DNA from 3 places in the Erwinia sp. E602 genome. Region 1 is predicted to be linked to each of the others. Evidence: predicted binding sites of a transcription regulator. Region 1 holds the regulator's gene; each other region holds the start of a gene.
What was found. The regulator Fur, encoded in region 1, represses iron uptake genes when iron is present. The targets are predictions, from matches to a motif close to ATAATAATGAGAACNACTATCAA.
Positions count from the first base shown of each region.

Region 2: a site for Fur is predicted at 5,988-6,010, ahead of GKQ23_RS15655 (TonB-dependent siderophore receptor). Genes of this name have one in related genera too.
Region 3: a site for Fur is predicted at 2,321-2,343, ahead of GKQ23_RS11790 (TonB-dependent receptor domain-containing protein). Genes of this name have one in related genera too.

Region 1 covers NZ_CP046582.1:3,478,178-3,488,765, reverse strand. The annotation lists gene GKQ23_RS17515 (N-acetylglucosamine repressor) at 1-153, opposite strand, end outside; gene nagA (N-acetylglucosamine-6-phosphate deacetylase) at 161-1,309, opposite strand; gene nagB (glucosamine-6-phosphate deaminase) at 1,400-2,200, opposite strand; gene nagE (PTS N-acetyl glucosamine transporter subunit IIABC) at 2,536-4,488, shown strand; gene glnS (glutamine--tRNA ligase) at 4,735-6,402, shown strand; gene mtr (tryptophan permease) at 6,818-8,065, shown strand; gene GKQ23_RS17485 (hypothetical protein) at 8,086-8,283, shown strand; gene fur (ferric iron uptake transcriptional regulator) at 8,345-8,788, opposite strand; gene fldA (flavodoxin FldA) at 9,180-9,710, opposite strand; gene ybfE (LexA regulated protein) at 9,856-10,137, opposite strand; gene ybfF (esterase) at 10,288-10,588, opposite strand, start outside.
Region 2 covers NZ_CP046582.1:3,076,186-3,086,773, forward strand. The annotation lists gene GKQ23_RS15640 (phospholipase D family protein) at 1-406, opposite strand, end outside; gene GKQ23_RS15645 (hypothetical protein) at 645-812, opposite strand; gene GKQ23_RS15650 (bifunctional diguanylate cyclase/phosphodiesterase) at 1,544-3,547, shown strand; gene GKQ23_RS15655 (TonB-dependent siderophore receptor) at 3,755-5,965, opposite strand; gene fhuB (Fe(3+)-hydroxamate ABC transporter permease FhuB) at 6,111-8,054, opposite strand; gene fhuD (Fe(3+)-hydroxamate ABC transporter substrate-binding protein FhuD) at 8,051-8,944, opposite strand; gene GKQ23_RS15670 (efflux transporter outer membrane subunit) at 8,953-10,329, opposite strand; gene GKQ23_RS15675 (HlyD family secretion protein) at 10,326-10,588, opposite strand, start outside.
Region 3 covers NZ_CP046582.1:2,279,904-2,290,491, forward strand. The annotation lists gene GKQ23_RS11780 (LLM class flavin-dependent oxidoreductase) at 74-1,414, shown strand; gene GKQ23_RS11785 (GNAT family N-acetyltransferase) at 1,720-2,199, shown strand; gene GKQ23_RS11790 (TonB-dependent receptor domain-containing protein) at 2,455-4,851, shown strand; gene GKQ23_RS11795 (FadR/GntR family transcriptional regulator) at 5,068-5,766, shown strand; gene GKQ23_RS11800 (2-dehydro-3-deoxygalactonokinase) at 5,763-6,644, shown strand; gene GKQ23_RS11805 (2-dehydro-3-deoxy-6-phosphogalactonate aldolase) at 6,628-7,245, shown strand; gene dgoD (galactonate dehydratase) at 7,242-8,390, shown strand; gene GKQ23_RS11815 (MFS transporter) at 8,620-9,912, shown strand; gene GKQ23_RS11820 (SelT/SelW/SelH family protein) at 10,040-10,333, opposite strand.

The DNA.
Region 1 (10,588 bases):
TTTGGTGACGCTGGCGGGCGCGAGCTGGCTGATTTCGGCAATCTGAATCCGTGAGATTGGCCCCTGCTGATCGATAAGCCGATAGACGGCCGCACTGTTTAATTGTTTAACAAGGTCAACATTTCCTATCTGTGCCAGGCCGCCAGTGCTCATTAACGCTCTACTCGCTATAGACCTCGTGACCATTCACGATGGTACGGGTGATTTTATAATCGCGGGTGAACACGGTCAGGTTGGCCACTTTTCCGGCCTCAATTGAACCCAACTGTGCATCCACCCCCATTGCCCGGGCCGGGTAGAGTGACGCCATACGCAGCGACTCATCCAGTGAGATGCCGACGTGTTCAACGCTGTTCGCCACGGCTTCAATCATAGTTAAGGCCGACCCGCTCAGCGTGCCATTTTCATCCACGCACAACCCGTCGCGATAGTATATTGTTTTACCGGCAAAAATGAACCGATCAATACAGGCACCCGCCGGCGCGGTGGCATCGGTCACCAGCACCAGCTTGTCGCCTTTGATGCGTTTGGCGTTGCGGATGTTGGCATAATTGACGTGCAGGCCGTCGGCGATAATGCCGCACCAGACATCAGGTGAGTCGAACAGCGCGCCGATCAGCCCCGGCTCCCGGCCGGTGGTGGCGGGCATGGCGTTATACAGATGGGTAGCAAAGCTCACCCCGGCGCGAATACCTTCTCGCGCCTCGTCACAGGTGGCGTGCGAGTGCCCGGCGGAGATGACGATGCCAGCGTCACGCAGACGGCGGATCACTGCCGGTGCCACCTTCTCCGGTGCCAGGGTAATTTTGCTAATCACATCCGCGTTATCGCAGAGGAAATCCACCAGCTGCGGGGAGGGGGCGCGGATCAGCGCCGGATCGTGGGTGCCCTTTTTCAGCGGGTTTAACCACGGTCCCTCAAGATGCAGGCCCAGCGCCTGGCCGTGATTCTGCGCCAGATACGCCCGCATCACTTCAACGGCGCGGATCATCAGCTCATCGCTGCTGGTAATCAGGGTCGGCAGAAAGCTGGTGCAGCCGGATTTTTCATTGGCCCGCTGCATAATGTTCAGTGTTTCAACGCTGATAGCCGCCAGGTCATCATTAAACTGTACGCCACCGCAGCCGTTCAGCTGTAGGTCGATGAAACCCGGCGCAATCAGCGCGCCGCCAACGTCACGGGTTTCGATCCCTTCAGGCAGGGCATCCACGGCGCAGACGCGTTCAATCAGGCCGTCAGCGATCACTACCGCGTGGTTGTCGAGAATTTCGTGGCCGGTATAAATGCGGCCGTGGGTTAAAGCGTACATGATGTTCTCCTGGCTTAGCATAATCGACTGCGCCGGGCCGGTAGTGGCCCGGCGCAGTCCGCGCTGTGAGCGGGCGTTACGCCCTGATTCTCACAGGTCGGTAATATTGGCCGCTTCCATTTCGCGGAAATATTTAACCGTTTTGACTTTTAATTCCATGGTGGCGGGTTCATCACACACCACCACGGCCTTAGGATGCAGCTGCAGGCAGCTGATGGTCCACATATGGTTGACGTTACCCTCAACGGCGGCCTGCAGCGCCTGCGCCTTCACATGGCCGGTCACCAGAATCATCACCTCTTCCGCATCCAGCAACGTACCGACGCCAACGGTCAGCGCATATTTCGGCACCTGATCGACATCGCCGCTGAAGAAGCGTGAGTTGGCGATACGCGTATCCTGGGTCAGCGTTTTGATGCGCGTGCGTGAAGCCAGTGAAGAGGCCGGTTCGTTGAAGGCGATATGTCCGTCGTTGCCGACGCCGCCCATAAACAGGTTGATTTTACCGTAAGCGCGGATTTTCTCCTCATACTGGCGGCATTCTGCGTCAATATCCGCGGCATTGCCATTGAGGAGGTTGATGTTTTCAGTTGAAATATCAACATGATCGAAAAAGTTCCGGTACATAAAGCTGTGGTAACTCTCCGGGTGTTCCTTCGGCAGGCCGACGTATTCGTCCATGTTGAAGGTTACCACATGTTTAAAACTAACCTGGCCCGCTTTGTGCATCTCAATCAGGTGCTTGTAGGCTTCCAGCGGAGTACCGCCGGTCGGCAGGCCCAGAACAAACGGGCGGTCGGCGGTCGGGTTGAAGGCGTTGATCCGGCTAACGATATGGCGCGCCGCCCACTTACCGGTCTGTGATGACGTTGCCAGGGGAATCAGTCTCATGAGGAACCTCGTAATAAGCGTAATTGAAAACAGGGTAAACGAAGCTTTGTCCAGCTTAGCCTAAGCCCGCGCTGCCTGGGAGAGCGGCCGGTAAAAGAGGCATTTTCACGTTTAGATTTTTTTAATCATAAAATAAGTTGGCTTCACTGACCAGATAAAAGCGCTGTTTATGATTATTTTTGGTGATTTTAGTCACAATATAGTGCATATAATTTGCGGAGCGAATTAATTTTTTTTTACACTTCGTCATACGGTGTTTGATGTCATAATGACGACGAATAGCCAATAAAAACGGTACATCTGACGCCTGAACGGCTCATCAAGGGGGTAGCAGGGTGAATATTTTAGGGTTCTTTCAACGCTTAGGGCGCTCATTGCAGCTGCCAATAGCCGTACTGCCGGTCGCGGCGCTGATGCTGCGCTTCGGTCAGCCCGACTTGCTTAACATGGCGTTTATTGCCCAGGCGGGCGGGGCGATTTTTGATAACCTCGCGCTGATCTTCGCAATCGGGGTGGCGTCGACCTGGTCGAAAGACAACGCCGGTGCCGCGGCACTCGCCGGTGCGGTGGGCTACTTTATTCTGACCAAGGCGATGGTAACCATTAACCCGGCAATCAACATGGGCGTGCTGGCGGGGATCATCACCGGTCTGATCGCCGGTATGACCTACAACCGCTGGTCGGATATCAAGCTGCCTGACTTCCTGAGCTTCTTCGGCGGCAAGCGCTTTGTACCGATTGCCACCGGTTTCTTCTGTCTGGTGCTCTCTGCGGTGTTTGGTTACGTCTGGCCTCCGGTGCAGAACGCCATTCACGCCGGTGGTGAGTGGATCGTGGCGGAAGGCGCGCTGGGCGCCGGTATCTTCGGTTTCGTTAACCGTCTGCTGATCCCAACCGGCCTGCATCAGGTGCTGAACACCATTGCCTGGTTCCAGATCGGTGAGTTCACCAACGCCGCCGGCACCGTGTTCCACGGCGACATCAACCGCTTCTACGCCGGTGATGGCACGGCGGGGATGTTTATGGCGGGCTTCTTCCCGATCATGATGTTTGGTCTGCCGGGTGCGGCGCTGGCCATGTACCTGGCCGCGCCGAAAGCGCGCCGTCCGATGGTCGGCGGCATGCTGATCTCCGTGGCGGTGACCGCGTTCCTGACCGGTGTTACTGAACCGCTGGAATTCCTGTTTATGTTCCTGGCTCCGGTGCTCTATCTGATTCACGCGCTGTTAACCGGGATCAGCCTGTTTGTGGCGACGCTGCTGGGCGTGCATGCCGGCTTCTCTTTCTCCGCAGGCGCCATTGACTATGTGCTGATGTACAAACTGCCTGCGGCCAGCCACAACGTCTGGGTGCTGCTGGTGATGGGCGCGATCGCTTTTGTGGTTTACTTCGTGCTGTTCAGCGCGGTCATCCGCCTGTTTAACCTGAAAACGCCGGGTCGTGAAGATCAGACAGACATTGTTGCTCCTGAAGCCAACAGCAATACCGAAGAGGGGCTGGATCAGCTTTCCCGTCAGTACATTGTGGCGGTCGGCGGTTCCGATAACCTGAACGTGATTGATGCATGTATTACCCGCCTGCGCCTGTCGGTGAAAGATTCAGCCCGCGTGGATGATGCGGCCTGTAAGCGTCTGGGCGCTTCAGGGATTGTGAAACTGAACAAACAGACCATTCAGGTGATCGTCGGCGCGAAAGCCGAATCGCTTGCCGAAGGGATGAAAAAACTGATCGCTAAGGGCCCGATCGCGGCGGCCAGCGCAGCGTCAGCGACAACAGCCCCTGTCGCCCCGGCGGCTCCGCTGCAGGCGGTGCCGAACCCGGCCAAAGGCGTTATCGCCACGCTGGTGGCCCCGGTCAGCGGTAGCGTGGTGGCTATCGAGCAGGTGCCGGACGAAGCCTTTGCCAGCAAAGCGGTGGGCGAAGGTCTGGCGATCAAACCGACCAGCAGCACCGTAGTCGCACCAGCTAACGGCACGCTGGTCAAAATCTTCAACACCAACCACGCTTTCTGCCTGGAAACCGAAAACGGAGCCGAAATCGTCGTGCACATGGGGCTGGATACCGTGGCGCTGGAAGGCAAAGGCTTCACCCGCCTGGCGGAAGAGGGCAGCGTGGTGACGGCCGGTCAGCCGGTATTGGAGATGGACCTGGTCTGGCTCGAGGCCAACGCCCGCTCGATGGTAAGCCCGGTGGTGGTCAGCAATAGTGAAGAGTACAGTGCGGTAACGCTGCTGGCCGGTGACAGCGTGGTGGCAGGCGAGACCCGTATCCTCGAGATTCGCGGCTAACCATAACGATTATCAGTGCGCAGGGCGGGAGCGATCCCGCCCTTTTTTATCTGCGTTTTTAGCCCGGCAATCCGCCGGTCTGCAGGCCTTATACACCGCTACGCCTCATTTTTACCCGCTTTACGCCGCTGCGCCCCTTTTTTATCCGTTTCCCGCAACTAACGGTTGTTTCAGCCGCTCGCTTTGTGGATCATACTCCGTTAATTCATAGTGGATTTATGCTAAGCATTAACTGAGGAAATTGAGATGAGTGAGGCTGAAGCCCGCCCAACTAACTTTATTCGTCAGATCATCGACGAAGATCTGGCGACAGGTAAGCACCACAGCGTGCAGACCCGCTTTCCGCCTGAGCCAAACGGCTACCTGCACATCGGTCACGCCAAGTCGATCTGCCTGAATTTTGGTATCGCGCAAGATTACCAGGGGCAGTGCAACCTGCGTTTCGACGATACCAACCCGGTGAAAGAAGATCTGGAGTTTGTTGAGTCGATCAAACGTGACGTGCAATGGCTGGGCTTTGCGTGGAGCGGTGAGGTGCGTTACTCATCTGACTATTTTGAACAGCTGCATAACTACGCCGTTGAACTGATTAATAAAGGCCTCGCCTACGTGGATGAGCTCACGCCTGAGCAGATCCGCGAATACCGTGGCAGCCTGACCGCACCGGGTAAAAACAGCCCGTACCGCGATCGCAGCGTGGAAGAGAACCTGGCGCTGTTTGCGAAGATGCGCAGCGGTGGTTTCGCCGAAGGTACCGCCTGCCTGCGAGCCAAAATCGATATGGCCTCCAGCTTTATCGTGCTGCGCGACCCGGTGCTGTACCGCATCAAGTTTGCCGAACATCACCAGACGGGCAACGCCTGGTGCATCTACCCGATGTACGACTTCACCCACTGCATCTCCGATGCGCTGGAGGGCATTACCCACTCGCTCTGTACGCTGGAGTTCCAGGACAACCGCCGCCTGTATGACTGGGTGCTGGACAACATCACCATTCCGGTGCATCCGCGTCAGTACGAATTCTCACGCCTGAACCTCGAATACGCCATCATGTCCAAGCGCAAGCTGAGCCTGCTGGTGAGCGAGAAGGTGGTGGAAGGCTGGGATGACCCGCGTATGCTGACCGTTTCCGGCCTGCGCCGCCGCGGCTACAGCGCCGAGTCGATCCGCGAGTTCTGCCGCCGCATCGGCGTGACCAAACAGGACAATATCGTCGAGATGGCCGCGCTGGAGTCCTGCATCCGCGACGACCTGAACGAAAACGCTCCGCGCGCGATGGCGGTGCTGGATCCGGTTAAGGTGGTCATTGAGAACCTGCCTGCGCATCACGATGAAACTATCGTCATGCCAAATCATCCTAACAAGCCGGAGATGGGCACGCGTGACGTGCCGTTCAGCCGCGAGATCTGGATCGACCGCGCCGACTTCCGCGAAGAGGCGAATAAGCAGTACAAGCGTCTGGTGCTGGGGAAAGAGGTGCGTCTGCGCAACGCCTACGTGATCCGTGCGGAGCGCGTGGCGAAAGACGAAGACGGCAATATCACCTGCCTGTTCTGTACCTGTGATGTGGATACTCTGAGCAAAGATCCTGCCGATGGCCGTAAGGTTAAAGGTGTGATCCACTGGGTGTCTGCGGTGCATGCGCTGCCGGCAGAATTCCGTCTGTACGATCGCCTGTTCAGCGTGCCTAACCCGGCCGCCGCCGACGACTTCCTGACCACTATCAATCCGGACTCGCTGATTATCCGTAACGGCTTTGTCGAACCGGGGCTGCAGCAGGCAGAGGCATCCGCGCCATATCAGTTCGAGCGTGAAGGCTACTTCTGCGCCGACAGCGTTTACTCCAGCGCCAGCCAGTTGGTGTTTAACCGCACCGTTGGCCTGCGTGATACCTGGGCGAAAAGCGGCGAATAACGTCGCTTTTACGCGGTAATGATAAAAGGAGCGAGCAATCGCTCCTTTTTTTTGCTTAGCGATCGCAGCCGTCAGAATAGCCTGACTGTCTGACTGTCTGACTGTCTGACTGTCTGACTGTCTGACTGTCTGACTGTCTGACTGTCTGACTGTCTGCCACCTGCCACCTGCCACCTGCCACCTGCCACCTGCCACCTCGATTTTCCACCTGCTCTCCGCCGCAGTGGTACGTCCGTCTGTCTCTTTACGTTTCTGTAAATAAGAGTTTCCGATCGGAAGCTCTGCCATTTGCAGCTTAGTGGGTTAGTGTACTAGTTCGTGAGTATTTAACTCTGTAGACTGTGCCGCTTTAGCGTCGTTGCGCCAGATGTTGTCAGGCCTTTCAACGGCGCGGATTGTTTATCAGGGAGTTATTATGGTTTCACCCGTTTCTGCCACGCCGCTGCCCGCCACGCTGTGGGGCACGCTGATCATTAGCGGCACCATTATCGGTGCCGGGATGTTCTCACTGCCGGTGGTGATGGCCGGTGCCTGGTTTAGCTGGTCGACCGCGCTGCTGCTGGTGAGCTGGTTGTGTATGCTGCTCTCCGGGCTGCTGTTTCTGGAGGCCAGCCAGCACTATCCGGCCGGGGCCAGCTTTGACACCATCACCCGCGATTTACTCGGCAGGGGCTGGAACCAGATTAACGGCCTGTCGGTGGCCTTCGTGCTGGGCATTCTTACCTACGCCTATATCTCTGCCAGCGGAGCGATTATCCAGCGCACGCTGGGGCTGCTGGATATCCCGCTCTCCGCGCGCAGCGCCGGGCTGCTGTTTACCCTGCTGGTGGCGCTGTTTATCTGGCTCGGCACCGGCGTGGTCAGCCGCATGACGCTGATTGTTCTCGGGGCTAAGCTTGTCACTTTCCTGACCATTTTTGGCGGCCTGCTGTGGCACGTACAGCCCGCCACGCTGCTGGATAGCGCGGCTGAAGGCGGCCACTATCTGCCTTACCTGTGGATGGTGGTGCCGTTTTGCCTCGCCTCGTTTGGCTATCATGGCAACATTGCCGGGCTGAACCGCTACTACGGCCACCATGCTCAGCGCGTCGGCCGCTGCCTGATTTACGGCACGCTGCTGGCGCTGGCGATCTACTTTATCTGGATCCTCGGCACCATGGGGAACATTCCCCGCCAGGATTTCCGTGCGATAGCCGCGCAGGGCGGCAATATTGATGTGCTGGTCGCGGCGCTGTCCGGCGTGCTGCACAGTCCTTACCTCAACCTGCTGCTGAATATCTTCTCCAACTTCGCGGTCGCCAGTTCGTTTCTCGGCGTCAGCCTCGGCTTTTTTGACTACCTGGCCGATCGGTTTAACATCGATGGCACGCACGGCGGGCGGCTGAAAACCGCACTGCTGACCTTCAGCCTGCCGCTGGCGGCGGCGATGCTGTGGCCGGACGGCTTCCTGGTGGCGATCGGCTACGCCGGTCTGGCCGCCACCATCTGGGCGGTCATCACTCCGGCCCTGCTGGCCTGGAAGGCGCGGCAGCGCTTTGCCACGCCTGCCTGGCGGGTAAGGGGCGGAGCCATTCCGCTTGCGCTGGTGCTGGCCTTCGGCGCGCTTAACGTGGTGGTCTCGCTGCTCTCCTACGGCAACTGGCTGCCGGTGTGGAGCGGCTAACACCCCGTTCATCTGCGGGGATGATGCATCTGGCGGCATTGAGCAGCGCCGATCGGCGGCAGCTCCACGGTGCATTACCGGTGGTGATGTTTCATCAGGGTGTCGGCAACGGGAATAGCTGGCAGCTGTGGCAGCCGCAGCATCCGCCGGCGGTGAGCGGCAGCGTGCAGATCCGTAGCGTCAGCGGAAAACGGTTCAGCCGGGTTGAGAGTCTGTAATCGGAGATGTGCAGTAGGGAAGAGAACCGGTGGCAGGCCACCGGTTTTACAACAGGGGGGATTACTTGTCGTGCAGAGTTTCGTCTTCGCGGCAGTCGCCGAGAGCGCAATGGCCGTACAGGTACAGGCTATGGTTGCTCAGTTTGATACCGTGACGCGTGGCGATATCACGCTGACGGGTTTCAATCGATTCATCACTAAACTCAATTACTTTGCCGCAGTCCAGGCAGATCAGGTGGTCATGATGCTGCTGCTGGGTCAGTTCGAAGACAGATTTACCGCCCTCGAAATTATGACGGGTCACGATGCCCGCATCGTCGAACTGGTTAAGTACGCGATATACGGTCGCCAGACCAATCTCTTCGCCCATATCAATCAGGCGCTTATACAAGTCTTCCGCACTGACGTGATGGCCCTCAGGTTCCTGAAGCACTTCCAGAATTTTCAGTCGTGGAAGCGTGACTTTCAGGCCGGCCTTCTTTAATGCGGTGTTGTTGTCAGTCATGCGGATATTGTCCTGTTACTTAGCTGGTCACTTAGAGGCTGAAAGCCCTGAACATCGGTTGACGCTAAAGTTAGATGCGTCCCAGTATAGAACTGATACTTTAAAATGAAAACCGTCAGGGGGAAGTAAGCCACTACCGGATGTAAGGGATTGTACCATGACATCCGGTGTAGCCCGAACCCAAAATTAATTCGTTAACATTTCGGCCTTCCTCTGCCTGAGGCGCTGATTGCGACAATCGTCACAGCAAGGCGGCAGGGGGAGGAGAAAGCAGGTAACCGATGGGGTTATTGTACAGTTTTGGTGGTTAAAATTTCAAATATCTATCGATTACTTCTATAGGAAAAACCACTGGCCGGGTGTGAGGCAGCCCTCACTCCGGCCGACTGGCTTAAGCTTCGATGATCTCTTTTAACTGAAGTTCATCAAAAATTTGTTTTACCCACTTCTCAACGCGATCGTTGGTCAGCTCAGGCTGGCGATCTTCATCAATGGCGAGGCCGAGGAAGTGGTTATCATCGGCGAGACCTTTAGAGGCTTCAAAATGGTAGCCTTCGGTTGGCCAGAAGCCTACCAGCACCGCGCCGTTTGGCTCGATAATGTCGCGCAGGGTACCCATCGCGTCACAGAAGTACTCTGAGTAGTCTTCCTGATCGCCACAGCCAAACAGGGCAACCAGTTTACCATTGAAATCAACCTCTTCCAGCGTCGGGAAGAAGTCGTCCCAGTCACACTGGGCTTCACCATAATACCAGGTCGGAATGCCCAGCAGCAGAATATCGAAGGCTTCCAGGTCTTCTTTGCTGCTTTTGGCAATATCACGAACCTCTGCAACGTCTTTACCCAGTTGCTTCTGGATCATCTTTGCAATGTTTTCCGTATTGCCCGTATCGCTGCCAAAGAAAATGCCTACGATTGCCATGAGTTTGATAACCTCTTGAATCTTAATGGTATGGTGACTGCAAAATGGTTTGCATATAGCGCTAATAATAGCAGACTGCACTCAACGGATAAATGCGAAATGCCGCTGGTTTTGTCGCTTTGTGCGTAGCACTGCGGCCAGCGGCTCAGGATGGCAGGTGCTGTAACTGAGCCAGCAGCATCTCTTCAATCAGCTCGCTGCGGCTCATATTGCGCGCTTCCGCCAGCTGATTCAGCGCGTCAACCGCCTCGCTGTTCATTTTCAACTCAACGCGCTTAAGTCCGCGAACCTTGTCGCGCTTGAGCTGGTTGCGTTTGTTGATCCGCAGTTGCTCATCACGCGTAAGCGGATTGGTTTTCGGTCGTCCCGGGCGACGTTCGTCTGCAAACAGATCGATCGTGGTGCGGTCCGTGTTTTCTTTTGCCATAGGTCGGTGATTACTGAAAAGGCTGGGTTCTGATGAATTGGGCCGTCATGCCGCCTGAAAAACCATCAGCGGCAAAATTTTTGCGCGCCATCATACCCCACGCAAACTCATGACGACAATGATTTAACAACCCGGCTGAAGCATTTGTTTTTACAGCGCAAAAAAACGACGAATTGTGCGTAAAACCGCATCAGGCTTCTCGGCATGCACCCAGTGACCGGCCCCGGCCACCACGTGTGCCCGCGCCTGCGGGAACTGCGCCAGGATGGCTCCCCGGTAGTCATCACGGATATACGGCGACAGCTCACCGCGAATAAACAGTGCCGGGTGGGGCCACGCTGGCTGCGGCTGCCAGCCGATAATTTGCCCGTAGCAGGCTTCGATCGCCGGCACGTTAAAACGCCACTCACCGTTGTGAAACGATTTTAGCAGGAACTGAATCACGCCCTCT
Region 2 (10,588 bases), 400 kb from region 1:
CGACGATGGTCGCTTCACCGTCGACGGTAAAACTCTTGTTGTGCATCCGTCGGTTAAGCCGGGCGAAATCGGTCAGATAGCCCAGCGCACGCAGCAGGCGGAAAGAAAACGGGTTAAACAGCCGGATCTCAATATTTTCATGGCGGTTAAGTTCGCTCAGCGTCTCATCCAGCCCCTGGGTATTGTTGTCATCCAGCAGCAGGCGCACTTTTACCCCACGCTGCGCCGCCTCCAGCAGCGCGCTGAACAGCAGCCGCCCGGACATATCGTTCTGCCAGATGTAATACTGAATATCGAGCGTCTGCTGCGCCATGGCGATCAGCAGGTAACGGGCAGCAAAAGCATCCAGACCTTCCGCCAGCGGATAGATCCCGCTGTGCAGCGGATGCGCCGCCACCAGCGGCATGATCGCCCGCTGTAATCGCGGCGCCTCTCCGGGCCGCACAATTGACTCAGGGCCAACGTCGCTCATCACTGTTCCTTTACAAGTCTTCGGGTCACGTTGCTCTCCCCCGCCGCAGGATCGGCGCACGGAGGACTCAATCAGCGTAGCACGGGCGTCGGCCGCTGGCGGAAGTTAACTGAAAGCAGGAGGGGCGCGGCGTCACAGCCGCAGAGATCGGGCAATACAGAATAGCTCAGGATCAGAGCGATGAGTTATCAGACAGTTGGCAGGTTTTAACGTCGATTTTCTGTTCAGGGGGGGTACGAACGTCAGAAAGCCAGGTGAGCGTGAACAGCACCGTCACGGTGATCAGCCCGGCGGCCAGCAGGCCAATCAGCGCCAGCAGTTTGTCTTCTCTGGAATCCATTACGCCTCCCTCCGTGGTATCGGCATTGCAGCGGCCCGTTGCCGGGGGTTATGACAGCCACAATGTAATAGTCAGGACGAAGATTATAAGGGTTAGGGAGGTGACTGCAAGTACCACAATGGCAAACTGCGCATCATCCAGCGGGATCCGGGGCTCTCTTTCCGGTTTTAATTCAGAACTCTTTTTCATGTTCAGCCACAGCGTACTGGCAAAAACCCCACCCGGGTACCAGTAAAATTTAAATGACGTCCATTTCATACAGTCAGATAAAATTCAAAATTCGCCGTCCGGACAGGGCAACAAAATAAAGAATTGCTTACGTAAAATCAGCGCAGAACCCAGATAAAATAGCAGCGTCAGCCTGCAACACCACTCTGTCTGATGCGAATAATCATAACACAGCGGTGAAAAAGATTAATGCATTAAATTGACTTATACCCGCTGATTCAGGAATAAGATATTCCTTTTTTAATGCCCCCCGCAGCAGGTTTAGCCATCCTCCTGATCTTTGCGCTGTGAAACAGTTTATATAAATTAATGCAAGTCTCTGAGTCGTATCGGATAAAATGCCTGATTACGCACGCTTAACGTCACGCGCCGACCAGCGTCATTACGCCTGTTTTCGCCGCGTTTTTCGCCAGATGACGTGGACTCAGGCCTGAAATGGCTTGATAATACTGGCGCTAACGTGACAGCTTCGCCCTGATTCTTGCAGCGCTACCAGGTTTATTATGTATCGACATCGCCTTCCTGAAGAGAGTTTATTCATTTTTGAACAGATTATTGAGCAGAGCAGCCAGGCGATTTTTATTGTCGATAACATTCTGGCGCTGACCTTTGCTAACCCGGCGGGTGAAGTGCTTTATCAGCAACTGCTGAGTAGCGGAAAGCTGCGCGATGCCCTGCTGGCGGACGATCCGCAATGCGATCTCTCTTCCCCACGACAGCCCTGCTATCTGCGCACCCGAGTGGTGAATCTGAACGCTCCCCCTCACGCCGGTGATACCCTGCTGATCGCCAGCGACATCACCACCGAAGTGGTCGCACAGCAGGACGCGCGGCTCTCCCGCTGGCGTCTGGAGAAGACGCTGGAGCTGGCGGAAGAGGGCTTCTGGATGTGGGATATCACCAGCGGCATGATTTCACACAACAGCGACTGGAACCCGCTGTTTGGTTTTAGCGACGGCAAGCTGACTCACCATCAGGATGCGATGTTCGCCACGCTGCATCCTGACGATATTGCGTCGGTAAAACAGCATTTTTCCGCGCACCTCAGCGGGCAGACCTCGCAGTTTCACTGCGAGTACCGCGTGCTGACCGCCGCAGGCCAGCGCTGGGTGCAGAGCCACGGTAAGGCGGTGCGTCACGACGGCCAGGGGCAGGTGGTGGAGATGCTGGGTAAAGCCAAAGATATTACCGAAAAAAAACGCCGGGAAAGCGCGATGTTACAGCTGGCCTGGCAGGATCCGCTGACCCAGTTAGACAACCGCGCGCGCTTTTACGATAAGGTCGAAGCCGCGCGGACGCACGCTAACAACGGCCAGTTTTCCGCCCTGCTCTACCTCGACCTCAACCGCTTTAAAGAGGTTAATGACAGCCTCGGCCACAGCGCCGGTGATGAACTGCTCAAGCTGACCGCCCAGCGCCTGCGTGCCACCCTGCGCAGCCATGACACCATCGCCCGGCTTGGCGGCGACGAGTTTGCCGTGCTGGTGACCAACCTTGGCGAAAGTCACGCACCCGCGCGTGAAAAGTTGATCCTGCTGGCCGACCGTCTTTTGCACAGCCTGGAGCAGGATGCGACGATCGCCGAACGCCACGTCAACATCAGCAGCAGCATTGGCATCTACCTGTACCGTGACGACACCACGCCAATCGCGGAGATGATGCACAAAGCCGATATGGCGCAGTACTACTCCAAGCGTAACCAGCGCAAGTGGATGTTCTGGTCGTCGCGCCTGCATGCTGAACAGCGCCAGCGGGACAGCATCGAGAGCGGCCTGCGCCGCGCGCTGAGCAACGACGAGTTATTCCTCGAGTACCAGCCGCAGTTTTCGCCGGCGGGGATCCCCCTCGGTCTGGAAGCGCTGCTGCGCTGGCGTACGCCGGACGGTGAACTGGTGCCGCCCGCGACCTTTATCCCGGTAGCCGAAAACAGCGGGCTGATCCTCAATATCAGCGAGTGGGTGCTGGAGCAGACCTGTCGTCAGCTGAAGGCATGGCAGTCGCTGCGTGGCATGGACCAGGTACACGTCTCGGTCAATATCAGCCCTCGCCACCTGCGGCGCAGCGACTTTATCGCCCAGGCGGAACGCATCGTCAGCCGCAGCGGCATCGTGCCGCAGCGGCTGAGTTTTGAAATTCTGGAAACCGCGCTAACCGATATCGACGACGTGCAGCGCAAGCTGCTGGCGCTGCGCGATATGCAGCTCGGGATTGCGCTGGATAACTTCGGCAGCGGCATGGCCTCGCTGACCGGGCTGCGCCGTCTGGGGATCGATGAGGTGAAGATTGACCGCTCGCTGGTGATGGAGATGAACAGCAACGCCCAGCAGCTGCAAACCATCCGGGCGATTATCGCCATGTGTCAGGCGCTGGATATTAATATTGTTGCCGAAGGCGTAGAGAACCGGGCGCAGTTTGACACCCTGTGCCAGCTTGGCTGCCACCGTTTTCAGGGCTGGCTGTTTTCACGATCGCTGCCGGTGGATCAGGTGCAGAGTTTGTTTATGTGAGCGTTACCCGTGACGCAAACGGCGATCGCGCCAGCCAGAGCGCCAGGCAGATACTGAGGAAGATCGCTGAGCCGGGTAAGGGTAACAGGCTGTGCCGGGTAACGGTTTACACCGCCCGGTGAGCTGAGGAAATGGAAGCGGACGCGCCCTGGTCCTCCCTGGCACCACGGGGCACCAGGGAGAAAGTAGCGGCAGCAACCCTGCCCGTCAGAAATCGTAAGACATCGACAGTTTCAGCTGACGAGGCGCACCCTGATAGATGTAGGTGCCGTAAGTTTCCACACCTGACCAGTAGCGCTTGTTGGTGACGTTATCCACGCCAAGACGCCAGACCAGATCGTTCTCCTGTACCTTCATACGGTAACGCGCACCGAGATCCAGCGTGGTGTACGCATCCAGTTTCTTGCTGTTGGCCGGGTCTGCGTACTGCGAACCTGAGTGGGTCAGACGCGCGGTGGCGGTCAGCCCCTCGACCGGCTTGATATCATACTCCGCGCCCAGCACGCTGGTGAAGCCGGCCACGCCAACGGCTTTTTTGCCGTCATTGGTACCGTTCTGCGTTTTGGTCATGGTTGCATCCAGCCAGGTGGCGCTGCCGTTCAGGCGCAGGCCGAGCACCGGCTCGCCGAAAACGTTCAGTTCAACGCCGCGGTTGCGTTGTTCGCCGTTGAGGGAGAAATAAGAGGTGGTCGGATCGGTCAGCCCCTTCGGCTTTTTGATCTCAAACAGCGCCAGCGATCCGCCTACCCGGCCGGTATCCACCTTTACGCCAACTTCATTCTGCTTCGCCAGTGAGATGCCGGAAACCGTCCCCGAGTTTGAGGCCGTGGACGGTGCAGACTCCCCCGGGGCCAGCGATTCAATATGGTTAGCGTAGAGTGAGACCGCTTCCCACGGCTTAACCACGATACCGTACGCCGGCGTCCAGCGGGTTTGCGTAAAGCGTTCGTTCACTTTTTCCGCCGCGGTGCCGTAGGCATAGTTGCGTACCACTACCTTCTGATGACGGGCTCCAACGGTTAACAGTACCTTGTCATCCAGCATGCCCAACGTGTCGGACAGCAGGATCCCCTGGCTGCGCACGCGGCTGGTCGGGCGCGGATCGTCGAGATCGCCGCCAAAGTAGTTCATAACCGGTTCGGCCACGCTGCCCGGATTATAGATATTGGTGGCGTTGCCGCCGCTAAGATCCATACCGTAGGCCGTTTTTTCACGTTTTGTGGTGGCGGAGTAACCCAGATTGATGCTGTGATTCACCGGGCCGGTGGCTAACTGTCCACGCAGGCCAAACTGACCGCTGAATGCGTCGATCTCTTTATTGGTATCCATACGACTGATTTTTGCATCACCGCTGGCGTTGCTCAGCTTCGGCGTACCGTAAGCGCCGTACTCGTGTGAATGCTGACCACCTACCGCACCGTACAGGGTCCACTCCTGCGCCACGTCATACTCGGCGCGCGCCATACCAAACTCGCTCTCCAGGTTACTGTAAACCCAGTTCTGGCTGTAGTTGCTGGTGGCTTTCGGCACTTCCGGGATAAAATCAACGCCGCTGACGTTCACCCCAAGACGGCCGCCGTGATAGGCCTGCTTCTGGTAGCCCATATCCAGCGAGGTACGCAGCTTATCTCCACGGTAGTCCAGCCCCAGCGAAGCCAGCGTGGTGCGGCGCTTCTCATTATCAATCGCTGAATCGCCCTCACGGTCCAGCAGGTTAACGCGTACGCCCCACTGGTTGTCGTCGCCAAAGCGGCGGCCGGCGTCCAGGCTGCCGCCGATCTGATTTTTGCTGGTGTAATCAACGCCAACGCGGGTCAACGGCACCTCTTCAGCGTGCTTTGGCTCCAGGTTGATCATGCCGCCTACGCCGGAAGCGGCGCCGCCGTTCATCAGCGCGTTAGCGCCTTTAAACACCTCCACCCGTTCAACCATCTGGGTGGACACCACCTGACGCGGCATCACGCCCGAGAGGCCACCAAAGGTCATATCGTCGCCCGCCAGGTCGAAACCGCGGATGCGGTAGGTCTCGGCGAAGTTGCCGTAACCCTGCACGTTCTGGATCGAGGCATCGTTCGCTACCACATCCTTAATCGATTTCGCCTGCTGATCCTGAATCAGCTTCGCGGTGTAGCTGACCACGTTAAACGGCACGTTGCGCGCATCCTGCTCACCCAGCATGCCCATACGGCCACCGTTAGCGACCTGCCCGTCCAGATAGGCCGGTACCAGCCGATCGCCGCCCGGCGTAAACTGCGCCGCGGGGGTGGCCACTACGGTCAGCGTCTGCTCAGGGCCTTTATCGTCGCTGGCGGAGGTTGTCAGTCCGCCAGCGGCAGCAGCCGGAAGCGTCGCTGCGCTGATGGTCAGCGCCAGCAGGCTCAGTTTGAACCGGGCGGAGGTGGGGAGAGATGCGTGCATGGGCCATCCTGCTTGTTCTGGAATGATAATGCTTATTATTGGGATTGCGATTATCCGAATCATTCCTGAAAATGCAAGCTGAAATACGCGCCACGAATTAAGTGACGGGCCGCCCGTCACGCGGACTGCGGCAGCCACTGAGCAATTATCGCTGCCGTAACAACCAGATAAAGCAGGGGGCACCAATAAAGGTTGCCAGTAATCCGGCCGGAATCTGATAGGGGAAAATCACCACCCTGCCCAGCCAGTCGGCCAGCAGCATGATGGCGCTGCCGAGCAGGATCGCCACGCACAGCTGCGACAGCGCCCGGTGATAGCCCAGCAGGCGTGCCAGATGCGGGGCCATCAGACCGACAAAGCTCAGTGGACCAATCATCAGCGTGGCGGCGGCGATCAGCGCGGCGGCCAGCAACAGGATCAGCAGCCGTGACTTCAGCAGCGGCACGCCGGTACTTAACGCGGTGTCAGCGCCGAGCGGCAGAATGGTCAGCCAGCGCCGCAGCAGCGGGATCGCCGCCAGCAGCACCAGCGCCAGCCCGGCCACCGACAGCGCCTGGCCGCCGGTGACCCGGTATGTCGAACCGGCCAGCCAGCTGAGTACTTCGCCGCTGCGCGGGTCACCGCTGGCCAGAAACAGCGTCAGCAGCGTACCGTACACCGTACTGAGGGCGATGCCCACCAGCAGCAGGCGGGTGGCAGAGAGCCCGCCGCGGCTGGCAAGCACCACCATCAGCGCGAGGGTCAGCCCCGCCCCGCTCGCGCCGGCGGGCAGCAGCCAGACGCTGATATCCCCCGGCACCAGAAACATCAGCAGTACGATGGCGCAGGCGGCGCCGGAGCTGACGCCGAGCACCTCCGGGCTGGCCATCGGATTACCGGTCATCCGCTGCACCAGCATACCGGCGGCGGCCAGCATCGCCCCGGCTACCGCTGCCGCCAGCACCCGCGGCCAGCGCCACTGCAGCAGTGACGGGTCGGGCATCAGCCAGCGGCCGCCGTCGCCGCTGAACAGAGCCAGCAGCACCAGCAGCAGCAAACCTGCGGCCAGCAGCAGCAGGCCGCGCGCGTTCAGATGCCGCTCGCGGCGCACGGCGAGCGTGGCGTCCGCCTGCGCCACCCGCGCATGACGCAGCCGCGGCAGCAACCACAGCATCAGCGGCGCGCCGAGCAGGGCGGTCACCGCACCGGTAGGCAGCTCGCGCCACAGTCGGGTCAGCAGTATCACCGCCTGATCGCTGAGCAGCAGCAGCAGCGCCCCGAGCAGAGCGGCGCCGATCAACCGCGAAGCCAGCCGGCGCACGCCCAGCAGCCGGGTGAGGATCGGCGCAAACAGCCCGATAAACCCGATCACTCCGACGCTGGCCACGGTCATCGCGCTGAGCGCCACCGCCAGCAGCAGCCCGGTAACGCGCACCAGCGCCAGCCGCATCCCCAGGTTACGCACCACGCCATCGTCCAGGCCCAGCAGCGCCAGCGGACGGATCATCAGCGCAATCAGCCCCCCTGCCAGCAGCATGCGCGGCCAGAGAAACTGTACCGCGCTCCAGTCATACTGATTAAGCATGCCGCTGCTCCAGATAAACAGATTCTGCAGCCGATCGTGGTTAAACAGCGCCAGCAGGCTTTTGACCGCGCCGCCGTACAGGCCAAAAACCAGCCCGGCAAGGATTAGCGTCACCGGCGACAGCTGCCGCCCCCAGGCGATGCTCAGCACCAGCCCGCCGGCCAGCAGGCCACCGGCCAGCGCGCCCAGCTGCTGGCCGCCCTCTCCCCAGCCGGCAGCGTACAGCGTCATCAGCGTCAGGCCCAGCTGCGCACCGGCGGCCACGCCGAGGGTCGAGGGCTCCGCCAGCGGATTACGCAGAATTTGCTGGAACAGCGTGCCGGCTACGCCCAGCCCGGCACCGACCAGCAGCGCCAGCACGGTCCGCGGCAGCAGGCTGAAGTGAAACAGCATCTGCCGCACGTCATGTTCGTCCGGCGCGGTCAGCGCCTGCCACCACAGCAGGTGATCCAGCTGCTGCTGGCCGTTGATGAACAGCAGGATGAGCGCCAGTGCCGGCAGCAACAGCAGCAGTGAACGGCTCATGCTGCCTCCTCCAGCGTCAGCGTCAGCAGCTGACTGAAACGCAGCGCAGAGTAGTTAGCGCCAAAAAACCACACCGCCGGCAGCAGGTGCAGTTTGTTCTCACGCACGAATGGGATACTGCGCCACAGCTGCGCCCGGGCGATCTCGCGCATCGGATCGTCGTCGCCGTGCAGGAAACAGAGCGCTCTCACCCCTTCGACCTGTGCCAGCCGCTCGATACCGATAATGGCGCTGCCCCAGGCGTTGGTTTCCCCCTGCCAGGCGCTGACCAGCCCCAGCCGCGCCAGCACATCGGCAAACAGGCTGCCGCGCCCAAACACCATCACCCGGCGGCTGTCGAGAAAGCTGAACAGCAGCAGGGGTTCCTCACGAAAGCGGTGCAGACGCTGCGCGGCTTCAGCGAACCGGTGCGACATGCCGTCGAGCCAGGTTTCGGCGGCCGCTTCACGTCCCAGCAGCCCGCCCAGTGCACGCAGATCCTGTTCGGTCGTGGCTAACGGCCCGTGCGGCGCGCGGCTGAACTGGCTGACCCACTGTGGGGCCAGCGGCGCAATGCGCGCGGCGTTGGGGCCGAAGCCGCTGGAGAGCAGGATCAGCGATGGCTTGAGTCGCTGCAACAGTTCAAGACTGGGCTCACTGCGCAGGCCGACATCCTGCACCGTCGCAGCAAGTTCAGGCTCCACCACCCAGCGGCGATAGTTGGGCAGATCGGCTACCGCCAGCGGCATGACCCCCAGCGCCAGCAGCAGCTCCACCGGCCGCCACTCCAGCGCCACAATACGGCCAGCAGCGATCGGGGTGGCGAGCAGTGAACGGCAGTTCAGCAGCGGTGTACAGGCCAGCAGCTTCAGCAGGCGACGGCGGGAGGGGCAGGCAACGGCGTTGTTCATCCAATCAATCACGGCTGCCAGCCACCGCCCAGCGCGCGGTAGAGATCGACCTGCGCCAGCAGCAGGTTGTTCTTCGCCTGCACCACGCTGAGCTGGGTGGTAAACAGGGTGCGCTGCGCGTCCAGCTGATCGAGGTAGGAGGCGTAACCATTCTGGTAACGGTTAGTGGCGATGCGTAACGCCTCGCTGACCACCTGCTGCTGACTCTGCAGCTCCTGCAGCTGTTCGCCGTAGCGCTGGATGGCGTCCAGGTCGTCATTGACCTCGCTGAACGCGCTGCGCACCACCTTCTCATAGTTGTACAGCGCCTGGTTGCGACCGGCCATCGAGACATCGACCTGCGCGGTTAGCGCCTCGCGGTTCAGTAACGGGGCCAGCACGCTGCCGCCGATGCTCCACAGGCGGAACGGATTATCCACCAGCTGGTGCAGTACGGAATTCTGCAGCGTGCCGCTGGCGGTCAGGTTCAGCGACGGCAGCAGGCTGGCGCGCGATGACTGCAGCGTGGCGTCGGCCGCCAGCAGCTGGCGCTCCGCCTGCACAATATCCGGCCGCCGCTGCAGCAGCTGCGACGGCATTACCGCCGGCAGCGTCTGCGGCTTCAGCCGGTCGAAGCGCGGGCTGCGGGCGATCTCACGCGGGTTCATGCCCACCAGGATGCTTAACGCATTCTCCTGCTGGGCAATCTGATGACGCAGCAGCGGGATCTGCGCTTTCGCGGTCTGATACTCGGACTGCGACTGCACCCACTCCAGCTTTGAGGTGTACCCGCTGGCAAACTGACGCTGTGCCAGCTGCAGCGAGTTCTCGCGTGTAACCAGCGTCGCCTGCGTCACCCGCAGCTGCTCGTCCAGCGACACCAGCGTCATATAGCCGGAGGCCACCGAACTGGCGATGGTCAGCTCGGCCGCCGCGGCCGCGGCCTGCATGGCGGCCAGCGTGGCGCCGGCGGCATCAATGCTGCTGCTGCGCGCGCCCCACAGGTCGACGTTATAGTTAGCCTGCAGCAGCCCCTGAAATACCGTGGACTGCACCGGCTGCCCGGTGGCCGCCGAAAGCGTACGCGCCCGGGTGGCCGCCACTCCCGCATCGAGGGTCGGGAAGTTGTCGCCCTCCGCCCCGCGCAGCCGGGCGCGGTACTCGTCCACCCGCGAGCGGGCGGTGAGAATATCCGGGTTATTGCGCAGCGCCTGCGCCACCAGCCGGTTCATATCCGCATCGCCAAACGCCTGCCACCAGCTGACCTCCGGCGCGGCGGCCGGCCCCGCCTGGTTGCGCCACTGCTCTGGGATGATCAGCGACGACGGAGCCCGATCCACGTGGGTAGCACAACCGCTCAGCAACGCGCTCAGCAGCAGCGCCGCGCCGGTCTGACGGCGGATCATGGCTGACTCCCGGCCGCGCCGGCTGACGCGCCCGGGGCCGCGCTGCGGTCCGACACACTCCCCTGCTGCGTTTCATCCGGCTCTGCTCCGGTATCAATACTCACCTCCACCGACATGCCGGGGCGCAGCCGTTCCGTATTACCGCCGGTAATGCGGATACGGACCGGGATACGCTGGGCGATTTTGACGAAGTTACCGGTGGCGTTGTCCGGCGAAATCGCGCTGAACTCCGACCCGGCCGCCGGCGAGATAAACTCCA
Region 3 (10,588 bases), 1.2 Mb from region 1:
TGATATTTAATTTCCCGGCGTTTTTATGAAAATCTGGAGCCAGTTACCGCTATCAGGATCAGGGAGTTAGCCAATGAGCCAGACCAAACGCCGGATTAAACTGGGGTTAATGTTACAGGGAGCCGGTGGGTATATGAACTCCTGGCGCCACCATCGCGCGGCGGCGGACGCCAGCGTCAATATTGCCTGGAACCAGCAGCTGGCGAAAGACGCCGAAGCTGCCGGTTTCGATTTTCTGTTTGTAGCCGACGGCCTGCACATCAACGAAAAATCGCTGCCGCACTTCCTGAACCGCTTTGAGCCGATTGCGCTGCTCTCCTCGCTGACGGCGATCACCTCGCGCATTGGCCTGGCCGGCACCATCTCCACCTCCTACAGCGATCCCTTCACCGTGGCGCGTCAGCTGGCCTCGCTGGATCTGCTGAGCGGCGGCCGCGCGGGCTGGAACGTGGTGACCTCACCGCTGGAAGGCTCCGGGCGTAACTTTGGTAAAACCCACCCGCAGCACGCCGAACGCTACCAGATCGCCGAGGAGTATATCCAGGTGGTGCAGGGGCTGTGGGACTCGTGGGAAGATGACGCCTTCGTGCGCAACAAAGAGAGCGGCGTGTTCTTTGACGCGGCGAAGCTGCACGCGCTGAATCACAAAGGCGATTACTTCTCGGTGGCCGGCCCGCTGAATATCCAGCGTTCCGCCCAGGGGCAGCCGGTGGTGTTCCAGGCCGGCGCCTCGGATACCGGCATTGCGCTGGCGGCGAAAACCGCCGATGCGGTGTTCACCAACGCGCGTACGCTGGAAGAAGCGACGCTGTACGCACAGAAACTGCAGCAGGCCGCAGAGCAGCACGGCCGCGCCGCGTCGGGGATCTTCCCCGGCATCAGCCCGATCGTCGGCCGCACCGAGGCCGAGGCCGAAGAGAAGTACCGCTATCTGCTGTCGCTGCTGTCGCTTGACGACGCGCTCAGCTACCTCGGCCGCTTCTTTGACCATCACGACTTCAGCCAGTATGACCCGGACGCGCCGTTCCCGGAGCTGGGCAGTCTCGGCGAGAACAATTTCCGCTCCACCACCGATCAGATTAAGAAGCTGGCGCGCGATGAAAACCTCACCCTGCGCGAAGTCGCCTACCGCACCACGGTGCCGAAGGGCGAGTTCTTCGGCACGGCGGAGCAGGTGGCCGACGCCTTTATTCGCTGGACGGAGCAGGGCGGTGCCAGCGGGTTTATCATCGCCGGGCCGGTGCTTAACGAAGCGCTGGAGGACATCACCCGCTACGTACTGCCGATCCTCGCCGCGCGCGGCTACTGGCAGATTGACGACACCACCCGCACGCTGCGCGGCCGCCTTGGCCTGCCGAAGCGCGCTAACCGCTATGCTGAAAACCGTCAGGCGGCACTGACCTCAGCAGAGTAACGCCGCCTGCCTGCAGTGACCTCAGCAGAATTAAGCGGTGTTGCCAGAGGGGGGCGAATGCTGCCTCTCCCGAGGGGAGTGCAGCGCCGCCCGGCCCGCCCAATCAGCGCCCGACAGCGTTTTCACGTTGCCGGGCGCTGTTGCCGTCATACAGCTGACGCTGATGCCCACCTTCCTGCCCGTCCAGGCTCGCCACACGCGGCCTGATGTGCCCACTCTGATGTATTAGCTCAGATTCCTCTTCATTCCAACCCTCTCAGCCGCTATGCTGCCCGCCTGAAATACCGTTACCCCAGGGAGTTACTATGAATACCGTTATCCGCCGTGCCACCCGTGACGATGCCGGGCTGATTCTGGCAATGATCGCCGAGCTGGCCGACTACGAAAAAGCGCTGCATGAAGTGGTCGCCAGCCAGCACGATATTGAGACCTCGCTGTTTGCCGCCGACAGCAAGTCGGAAGCGCTAATCTGTGAAATTGGCGGGGAAGCGGCTGGTTACGCCGTGTTCTTCACCAGCTACTCCACCTGGCTTGGCAGGAACGGTATTTATCTGGAAGATCTCTACGTCAGCCCGCGTTTTCGCGGCCAGAAGGCGGGGAAAACCCTGCTGCGCCACATCGCGCAGCTGGCCGTAGAGCGCGGCTGCGGTCGACTGGAGTGGAGCGTGCTGGACTGGAACCAGCCGGCGATCGACTTCTATCTGAGCATCGGTGCCGCCCCGCAGGATGAGTGGGTGCGTTACCGTATGGAAGGGCAGGTGCTGCGCGATTTTGCCGCCGGTTGATCCCCTCCGAGGGTGGCGCATCGCCGCGCCATCCTCCGCTATTGCCTCGCTTTTCCCCTTCGCGCAACGGCTGACCAGCGCAAAAGTTCACTGCTTAAATGTAATATTTTGTATCAATGGATTGATAATCATTCTCGTCTGTATATGATATCGCAAAATATAAAATGTTAGTTTCCCGCAGTAAATGTGGGCTTATGCACCTGTTAATCAAAGCAAATGTGGGCGAATACCAATAATTAAATCAAGGTATTTCGCATGCTCAACTTTTCATCCCGCAAGGGATTGCTGCACACGTCAATTGTTATGGCGATCGTCACCACCGCCGCCAGCGCTGCGTATGCCGCGCAGGCAGACAATGCCGTTGCCGCCAGCACCAGTAGCAACACCGCCTCCACGTCGAAGAGTGACGAAGCGCAGATCACCGTTACCGCACCGGCCGTTAAGCACGTCGCCGGCAGCGAGGTGAGCGTCTCTGCCGATGAACTGCGCCAGCGCGGCGGCAACGACTTCGGTTCCATCATGCGTTACCAGCCGCTGATCGGCGCGGTGGGCAGTAGCGGCGGCTCCAGCAGCGGCAAAAGCGGCTTTGATCGCGGCGGCTACACCGGCTACAACATCCGCGGCCTGGAAGGCAACCGCGTGGCGATCGACGTCGACGGCGTACCGCTGCCTGACGCCACCGGCCGCCCTTACGTCGGCCGCGCCGGCCTGAACACCTTCGGTATCGGCCGCGACTACATCGATCCTTACCTCTACGGCCGCGTTGATATTGAATCCGGGGCTACCCAGACCCAGCGCACCACCACCGCGCTGGGCGGCACCGTCTCCTTCGTACCGAAATCGGCCGATGACTATCTGACACCGGGCAAACAGACCTACTTCGGCTACCAGAGCGGTTATGACTCCGCCAGCCGCAGCTGGCAGAACGGCGTTACCGCCGCCGCCGGCGACGAGATCCTGCGCGGCCTGATCGCTTACAGCCGCCGTGACGGCCAGCAGACCCGCAATAACAGCGACGAGCTGGCGGCCTTCCCGGCCAACTGGCACTCCGACGCGCTGCTGGCCTCCGGTATCTGGCAGCCAAACGACGAGCACAAGCTGACGCTGGGCGGTGACTTCTACAGCAAGGTTAACCACACCCGCTATGACAGCTGGAATAACGCCGGAACGCTGATCGAGGGCGACGCCAACCAGCAGAGCAACAGCCGCCGCTGGGGTCTGAACCTGAAGGACGAGTGGACGCCGGCCAACGCCTGGATCGACAGCCTGAGCAACAAAATTGACTATCAGAACACCCAGGCGCACGACAACACGCTGCTGCCGGTGGCCGACTCCAGCCCGCTGCGCATGCAGCGCGTCTACTCCGATTACAACGTTGAGACCTGGGGCTATGAGGGGCAGCTGAGCAAAACGCTGGGCCGTCACGATCTGCTGGCCGGCCTTAACGCCCGTCTGTCCGACACCGAGCGCCCGTTCAGCGAGTCGCCGACGCCGGCCGCCAACAGCGCCGCCACCACGCGTCCGCAGAGCGACAGCCGCACCGTTGTTCTGGGTGGCTTTGTGAAGGACAGCATTAACTTCGATCTTGACGGTCACGGCTTTGCCGTGGTGCCGGGCGTGCGCGTGCAGCATCAGAAAACCAAACCGCAAAATCTGGCGAGCATGGCTGAGGGTACCGCAGTGCTGACCCCGGCGGACGCCGAGAAGCTGTACGGTAAAGCCAACAGCGACACCCAGGTACTGCCGTCAATCAGCTTCAACTATGACATCACGCCAGCGCTGATGACTTACGTTGAGTACCGCCGTGGCGCGCAGTTCCCGAACGCCACCCAGCTGTACGGCTCGTGGAACCTCGGTTCCAACTACGTGCCGGGCAACCGTCAGTATGCGCTGATTGGCAACACCGACCTGGACACCGAAACCAGCAACAACGTTGAGTGGGGCATCAAAGGCCAGGCGACCGAAGGCGTGGCGATTAACGGTGCGCTGTTCTACAACACCTATAAGAACTTTATCGCCACCACCCGTTACACCCGCGCCGGCGCGCCGGACAAGTTCACCAACCTGCCGGCCAACATCGCCACCATCTATCAGACCGAGAACCGCGATAAGGCCTATATCTGGGGCGGTCAGATTGGCGCTAAGGTTAACTACGGCACCTGGTTTAACGCGGTGGAAGGCCTGAGCAGCAGCTTCTCTCTGGGCTACAGCAAAGGGCAGGCGAAGTCCTCTTACAACGGCGACCGCTACGTCGATCTCGACAGCGTGGCACCGATGAAGGCCACCGTTGGCCTGGCGTGGAACGATCCGTCGCAGCGCTATGGTGCGGAAGTGATGGCCACCTTTGTGAAAGGCAAGAAGGCGGAAACGACCAACCGTGAAGGCTACCTCAACAACGGCGCGCCGATTACCGACGCCACCGCCGGTTATCAGCGGGTGCCGGGCTACGGCACGGTGGATATGACCGCGTGGGTGCAGGTGGCGAAAAACGTCCGCGTTAACGGCGGCGTCTACAACCTGACCGACCGTAAATACCGCGACTACCTGAGCAGCCGCGACCTGACCGGCGACACCCCACGTGACGTCGCTGACCAGGCGCTGGCCGTGCAGCCGGGCCGCAGCGTGCAGCTGGGGGTTAACGTCGACTTCTGACCCCGGCCGACATTTTGCCTCCCTTAAAAGATCGCTTCGGCGATCTTTTTTTATTCCTGAGAGGTGGGTTGTATTTTTTGTGATCTGGATTGTAGTACAACTAACGCAGATGGTACTACAATCACTCCCGCACCGCGCCTCAGGCCGCTGAGATCTGTGCAGCGCCGGTTCTCCGCGCTACGCTGCCGACTCATCGCCACTAACGGACTGAAAACTATGACGCAAGAGAGTCTGAGTAAAACGGAACGCATCATCCTGACGCTGGGTGAGGAGATCGTCACCGGCAAATACCTGCCCGGCGCGCCGCTGCCGTCCGAGGCGGACCTGTGTGAACAGTTCACCACCTCGCGCAACATTATTCGCGAGGTGTTTCGCTCGCTGATGGCGAAACGGCTGATTGAGATGAAGCGCTACCGCGGCGCGTTCGTCACCCCGCGCAACCAGTGGAACTATCTCGACAGCGACGTGCTGCAGTGGTCGCTCTCCAGCGACTACGATCCGCGGCTGATCGCAGCGATGAATGAGGTACGCGTGCTGGTTGAGCCGCAGGTTGCCCGCTGGTCGGCGGAGCGCGCCACCTCGGCGGATCTCGCCGCCATCGAGCAGGCCTACGGCGATATGGTGGCGCACCGCGAAGATCGCGACGCCTTTAACCAGGCCGATATCCGCTATCACGAAGCGGTGATGGCCTCGGTGCATAATCCGGTGTTGCAGCAGCTTAACGTGGCGATTGGCCAGCTGCAGCAGGCGGTGTTTACCCGCACCTTTATGCCGGATGAGGGCAACATGCCGCGCACGCTGGCCGAACACAAAGCGCTGTTTGACGCCATCCGCCACCAGGATGCCGACGCCGCCGAGCAGGCGGCCAAATCGATGATTGCCAGTTCAACGGCGCGACTTAAGGACGTTATGTGAGCAGCTATATTGCGATTGACTGGGGTTCGACCAACCTGCGCGCCTGGCACTATCAGCAGGATCGCTGCGTTGATCAGCGCCGCTCGGAGGCCGGCGTCACCCGCTTAAACGGCCGTACCCCCGCCGACGTGTTTGACCAGGTGACCGCTGGCTGGCCTGTCAGCGAGGTGCCGGTGGTGATGGCCGGTATGGTCGGCAGCAATGCCGGCTGGCTGCCGGTGCCGTATCTGGCCTGTCCGCTGCGGCTGGGCGAGATTGCCTCCCGCCTGACCCGGGTTGAGAACCGGGCGTGGATCGTACCGGGGCTGAGCGTCGAGCAGCCCGACAACCTTAACGTGATGCGCGGTGAAGAGACCCAGCTGCTCGGTGCCGTGGCGCTGGCCGCCGCCGACCTCTATGTCATGCCCGGCACCCACGCCAAGTGGGTGAGGGCGGAGGGCGACCGGGTGGAGACGTTTCGCACAGTGATGACCGGCGAACTGCACCACCTGCTGCTCAGCCAGTCGCTGGTCGGTGCCGGGCTGCCCGCACAGCGTGAGGACGCCGCGGCGTTTGCCGCAGGCCTGCAGATCGGCAGCGAGGATCGCTCGATCCTCTCACGGCTGTTTGAAGTCCGGGCGGCACACGTGCTGGGCCGCCGCGCGCCGGACACCATCAGCGAGTTTCTGTCCGGGCTGCTGATCGGCCACGAAGTGGCGACCCTGGCGGATCAGTGGGCCGTTACCCCGGCGCAGCCGCTGACGCTGATCGCCGGCAGCGCCTTGTCGCTGCGCTATCAGCAGGCGCTGCGCTTTATCGATCTGACCGTTAACCCGCTGGACGGCGACGTCGCCTTCCGGCACGGAATAAGGAGCATTGCCCATGCGCTGGCAAACTGAGCTGCCGCTAATCGCTATTTTACGCGGCATCCGCCCGCAGGAGGCGCAGGCGCATATCGCCGCGCTGATCGACGCGGGCTTTGATGCCATCGAGATCCCGCTTAATTCGCCGCAGTGGGAACAGAGCATTGCCGCCGCGGTCCGCGAATTTGGCGATCGCGCGCTGATCGGGGCCGGTACCGTGCTGCAGCCCGACCAGGTGGATCGGCTGGCCGCCATCGGCAGCCGGCTGGTGGTGACGCCAAACACCGACGCGGCGGTGATCCGCCGGACGGTCGCCTGCGGCATGACGGTGGCCGCAGGCTGTGCCACCGCAACTGAAGCTTTCACCGCGCTGCAGGCCGGCGCACAGTCGCTGAAAATTTTTCCCTCCGCGGCGTTTGGCCCGGACTATATCAAAGCCCTGAAGGCGGTTCTGCCGCCGGAGGTGCCGGTGTTCGCCGTCGGCGGCGTCACCCCGCAGAACCTGCATCAGTGGCTGGCGGCAGGGTGCATCGGCGCCGGGCTGGGCAGCGATCTCTACCGTGCCGGGCAGCCGCTGGCGCGCACCGTTGACCAGGCACTCGCATTTGTTGCCGCATATAAGGAAGCGTTACGATGAAAATAACCAAACTGACCACTTACCGCCTGGCACCGCGCTGGATGTTTCTGAAGATTGAGACCGATGCAGGCGTGGTCGGCTGGGGCGAGCCGGTAATCGAAGGGCGCGCGCGCAGCGTCGAAGCGGCGGTGCACGAGCTGTCGGAGTACCTGATTGGCCAGGACCCGGCCCGCATTAACGATCTGTGGCAGGTGATGTATCGCGGCGGCTTCTACCGCGGCGGCCCGATCCTGATGAGCGCCATTGCCGGTATCGACCAGGCGCTGTGGGATATTAAAGGCAAAGTGCTGGGGGTGCCGGTGTGGCAGCTGCTGGGCGGTCTGGTGCGCGACAAAATGAAAGCCTACAGCTGGGTAGGCGGTGACCGTCCGGCCGAGGTGATCGACGGTATTAATAAGCTGCGGGCGATCGGCGTCGATACTTTTAAGCTTAACGGCTGCGAAGAGATGGGCATTATTGACAGTTCACAGAAAATTGACGCTGCGGTGAATACCGTAGCGCAGATCCGTGAAGCCTTCGGTAATCAGATTGAATTTGGCCTGGATTTCCACGGCCGCGTCAGCGCACCAATGGCAAAAGTATTAATTAAAGAGCTGGAGCCGTATCGCCCGCTGTTTATTGAAGAGCCGGTACTGGCCGAACAGGCGGAATATTATCCGAAGCTGGCGGCGCAAACGCATATTCCGATTGCCGCCGGTGAAAGGATGTTTGACCGCTTTGAATTTAAACGCGTGCTGCAGGCCGGTGGCCTGGCGATTCTGCAGCCGGACCTGTCGCACGCCGGTGGGATTACCGAGTGCTATAAAATCGCCGCAATGGCGGAAGCCTATGACGTGGCGCTGGCTCCGCACTGCCCGCTGGGGCCGATTGCGCTGGCCGCCTGCCTGCACGTCGACTTTGTCTCGCGCAATGCGGTATTCCAGGAGCAGAGCATGGGTATCCACTACAACAAAGGGGCCGAACTGCTGGATTACGTGCTGAATAAAGATGATTTCAAAATGGATGACGGCCATTTCCATCCGTTGCAGAAGCCCGGCCTCGGGGTGGAAATTAATGAGGAACTGGTGACTGAACGCAGCAAACAGGCACCGGACTGGCGGAATCCGCTGTGGCGTCTGCCGGACGGCTCCGTCGCCGAGTGGTAATTGCCGTTACTGAATAAACAGTGAAAACAGATTAAAACAGCCTGTTAATAAAACAGGGACGGGATCGGCTGCGCCTCAGTCAGGCCGCACGACCGCTTCTGCACGCATCCGGCATGGCACAATAATAACCCACGGCGCATATTTAGCGCGGCAGGGTGGGCCATGCCGTTTTCAACACAACCTCTACCCGGTGCGCAACCCGGCACCTTAAATATAACAGGTACCCTCTATGGAACTTTCTCAGGTTAACGCCAGACCAACCCGCAGGCGTTATTTAACGCTGCTGATGATTTTTATTACCGTGGTGATCTGCTACGTCGATCGCGCCAATCTTGCCGTGGCCTCCGCGCACATTCAGGAGGAGTTTGGCATCAGCAAGGCGCAGATGGGTTACGTCTTCTCCGCCTTTGCCTGGCTCTACACGCTGTGCCAGATCCCCGGCGGCTGGTTCCTTGACCGCGTAGGCTCGCGGCTGACCTACTTTATCGCCATCTTCGGCTGGTCGGTGGCGACGCTGCTGCAGGGCTTTGCCACCGGGCTGATGTCGCTGATTGGCCTGCGGGCGATCACCGGCATCTTCGAAGCGCCGGCGTTCCCGACCAATAACCGGCTGGTGACCAGCTGGTTCCCCGAGCAGGAGCGCGCTTCGGCGGTGGGCTTCTACACCTCAGGCCAGTTTGTCGGCCTGGCGTTTCTGACCCCGCTGCTGATCTGGATCCAGGAGCTGCTGAGCTGGCACTGGGTGTTTATCATCACCGGCGGCATCGGCATTATCTGGTCGTTTATCTGGATCAGATACTACCAGGCCCCGCGTAAAAGCGCCGGCATCAACCAGGCCGAACTTGACTATATCCGCGACGGCGGCGGCATGATCGACGGCGATGCGCCGGTGGAGAAAAAGACGCGGGTGAAGATGACCGCGGCGGACTGGAAGCTGGTGTTCCATCGTAAGCTGTGCGGCGTCTATCTCGGACAGTTCGCGGTGACCTCGACGCTGTGGTTCTTCCTCACCTGGTTCCCTAACTACCTGACCCAGGAGAAGCAGATCGCAGCGCTCACGGCCGGCTTTATGACCACCGTACCGTTCCTCGCCGCGTTTGTCGGGGTGATCCTCTCCGGGATGGTGGCGGACCGGCTGGTACGCAGCGGCCGTTCGATCGGTTTTGCGCGGAAAACGCCGATTATCTGCGGCCTGCTGATCTCCACCTGCATTATGGGCGCGAACTACACCAACGATCCGCTGTGGATCATGGTGCTGATGGCGGTGGCGTTCTTTGGCAACGGTTTTGCCTCGATCACCTGGTCGCTGGTCTCGTCGCTGGCTCCGGTGCGGCTGATTGGCTTAACCGGCGGCGTATTTAACTTCGTTGGCGGGCTGGGGGGCATCACCGTGCCGCTGGTGGTCGGTTATCTGGCGCAGGATTACGGCTTTGCCCCGGCGTTAACCTATATCTCCTGCGTGGCGCTGCTCGGCGCACTCTCCTACATCCTGCTGGTGGGCGACGTGAAGCGGGTCGGCTGAGTCGACTCCCGCATGCGAACCGCCTGCACACCGTGCAGCCCGTGTGGCTGCACTGTGCAGAATCCTCTCCTGAAACCGCAGGTCAGCGCTGCGCAACAGCACCCCTCGCCACGCCGCTGACAGGCGCTTACTGCGCCGCCTGATGCTTATCAATATGCCCCAGATCACGCTCCGGCCAGCACACCGCGCGCAGGCGACGTTTGATTTCAGCGGCGTCCGGGAAGCCGTTATCCGTTTTGCGATCCCAGATAAGTTGTTCGTTAACATGGATCTGATAAATGCCGCCGGTGCCGGGCACCAGCGTCACCGCGGCGAGATCGGTGCTGAAGGTGTGCAGCAGCTCCTGCGCCATCCAGCTGGCGCGCAGCATCCAGTTGCACTGGGAACAGTAGTTAATGGTCACAACGGGCAGGGTACTCATGGCTGAACTCCTCGGAAGGGGGCGGCGATCGCGGTTAAACAAGTCTCTGTAGTCTAACGTTTTAGTGCCCGGCTGTCGCGCAGCACAGGCGGCCTGCGGGATGACGCGAATAAATGCTTTCTTCCTCTGACGATTCCCCGATTTCTTCTTTGTCCCGCCGCCTGCGGTTTGCTATTGCTGAGAGAGGCTACTCAGAATTCAGAAAGGAAACGACATGGAAATCTACTGGTATCTTACCGTCCCCGACGGGCCGCA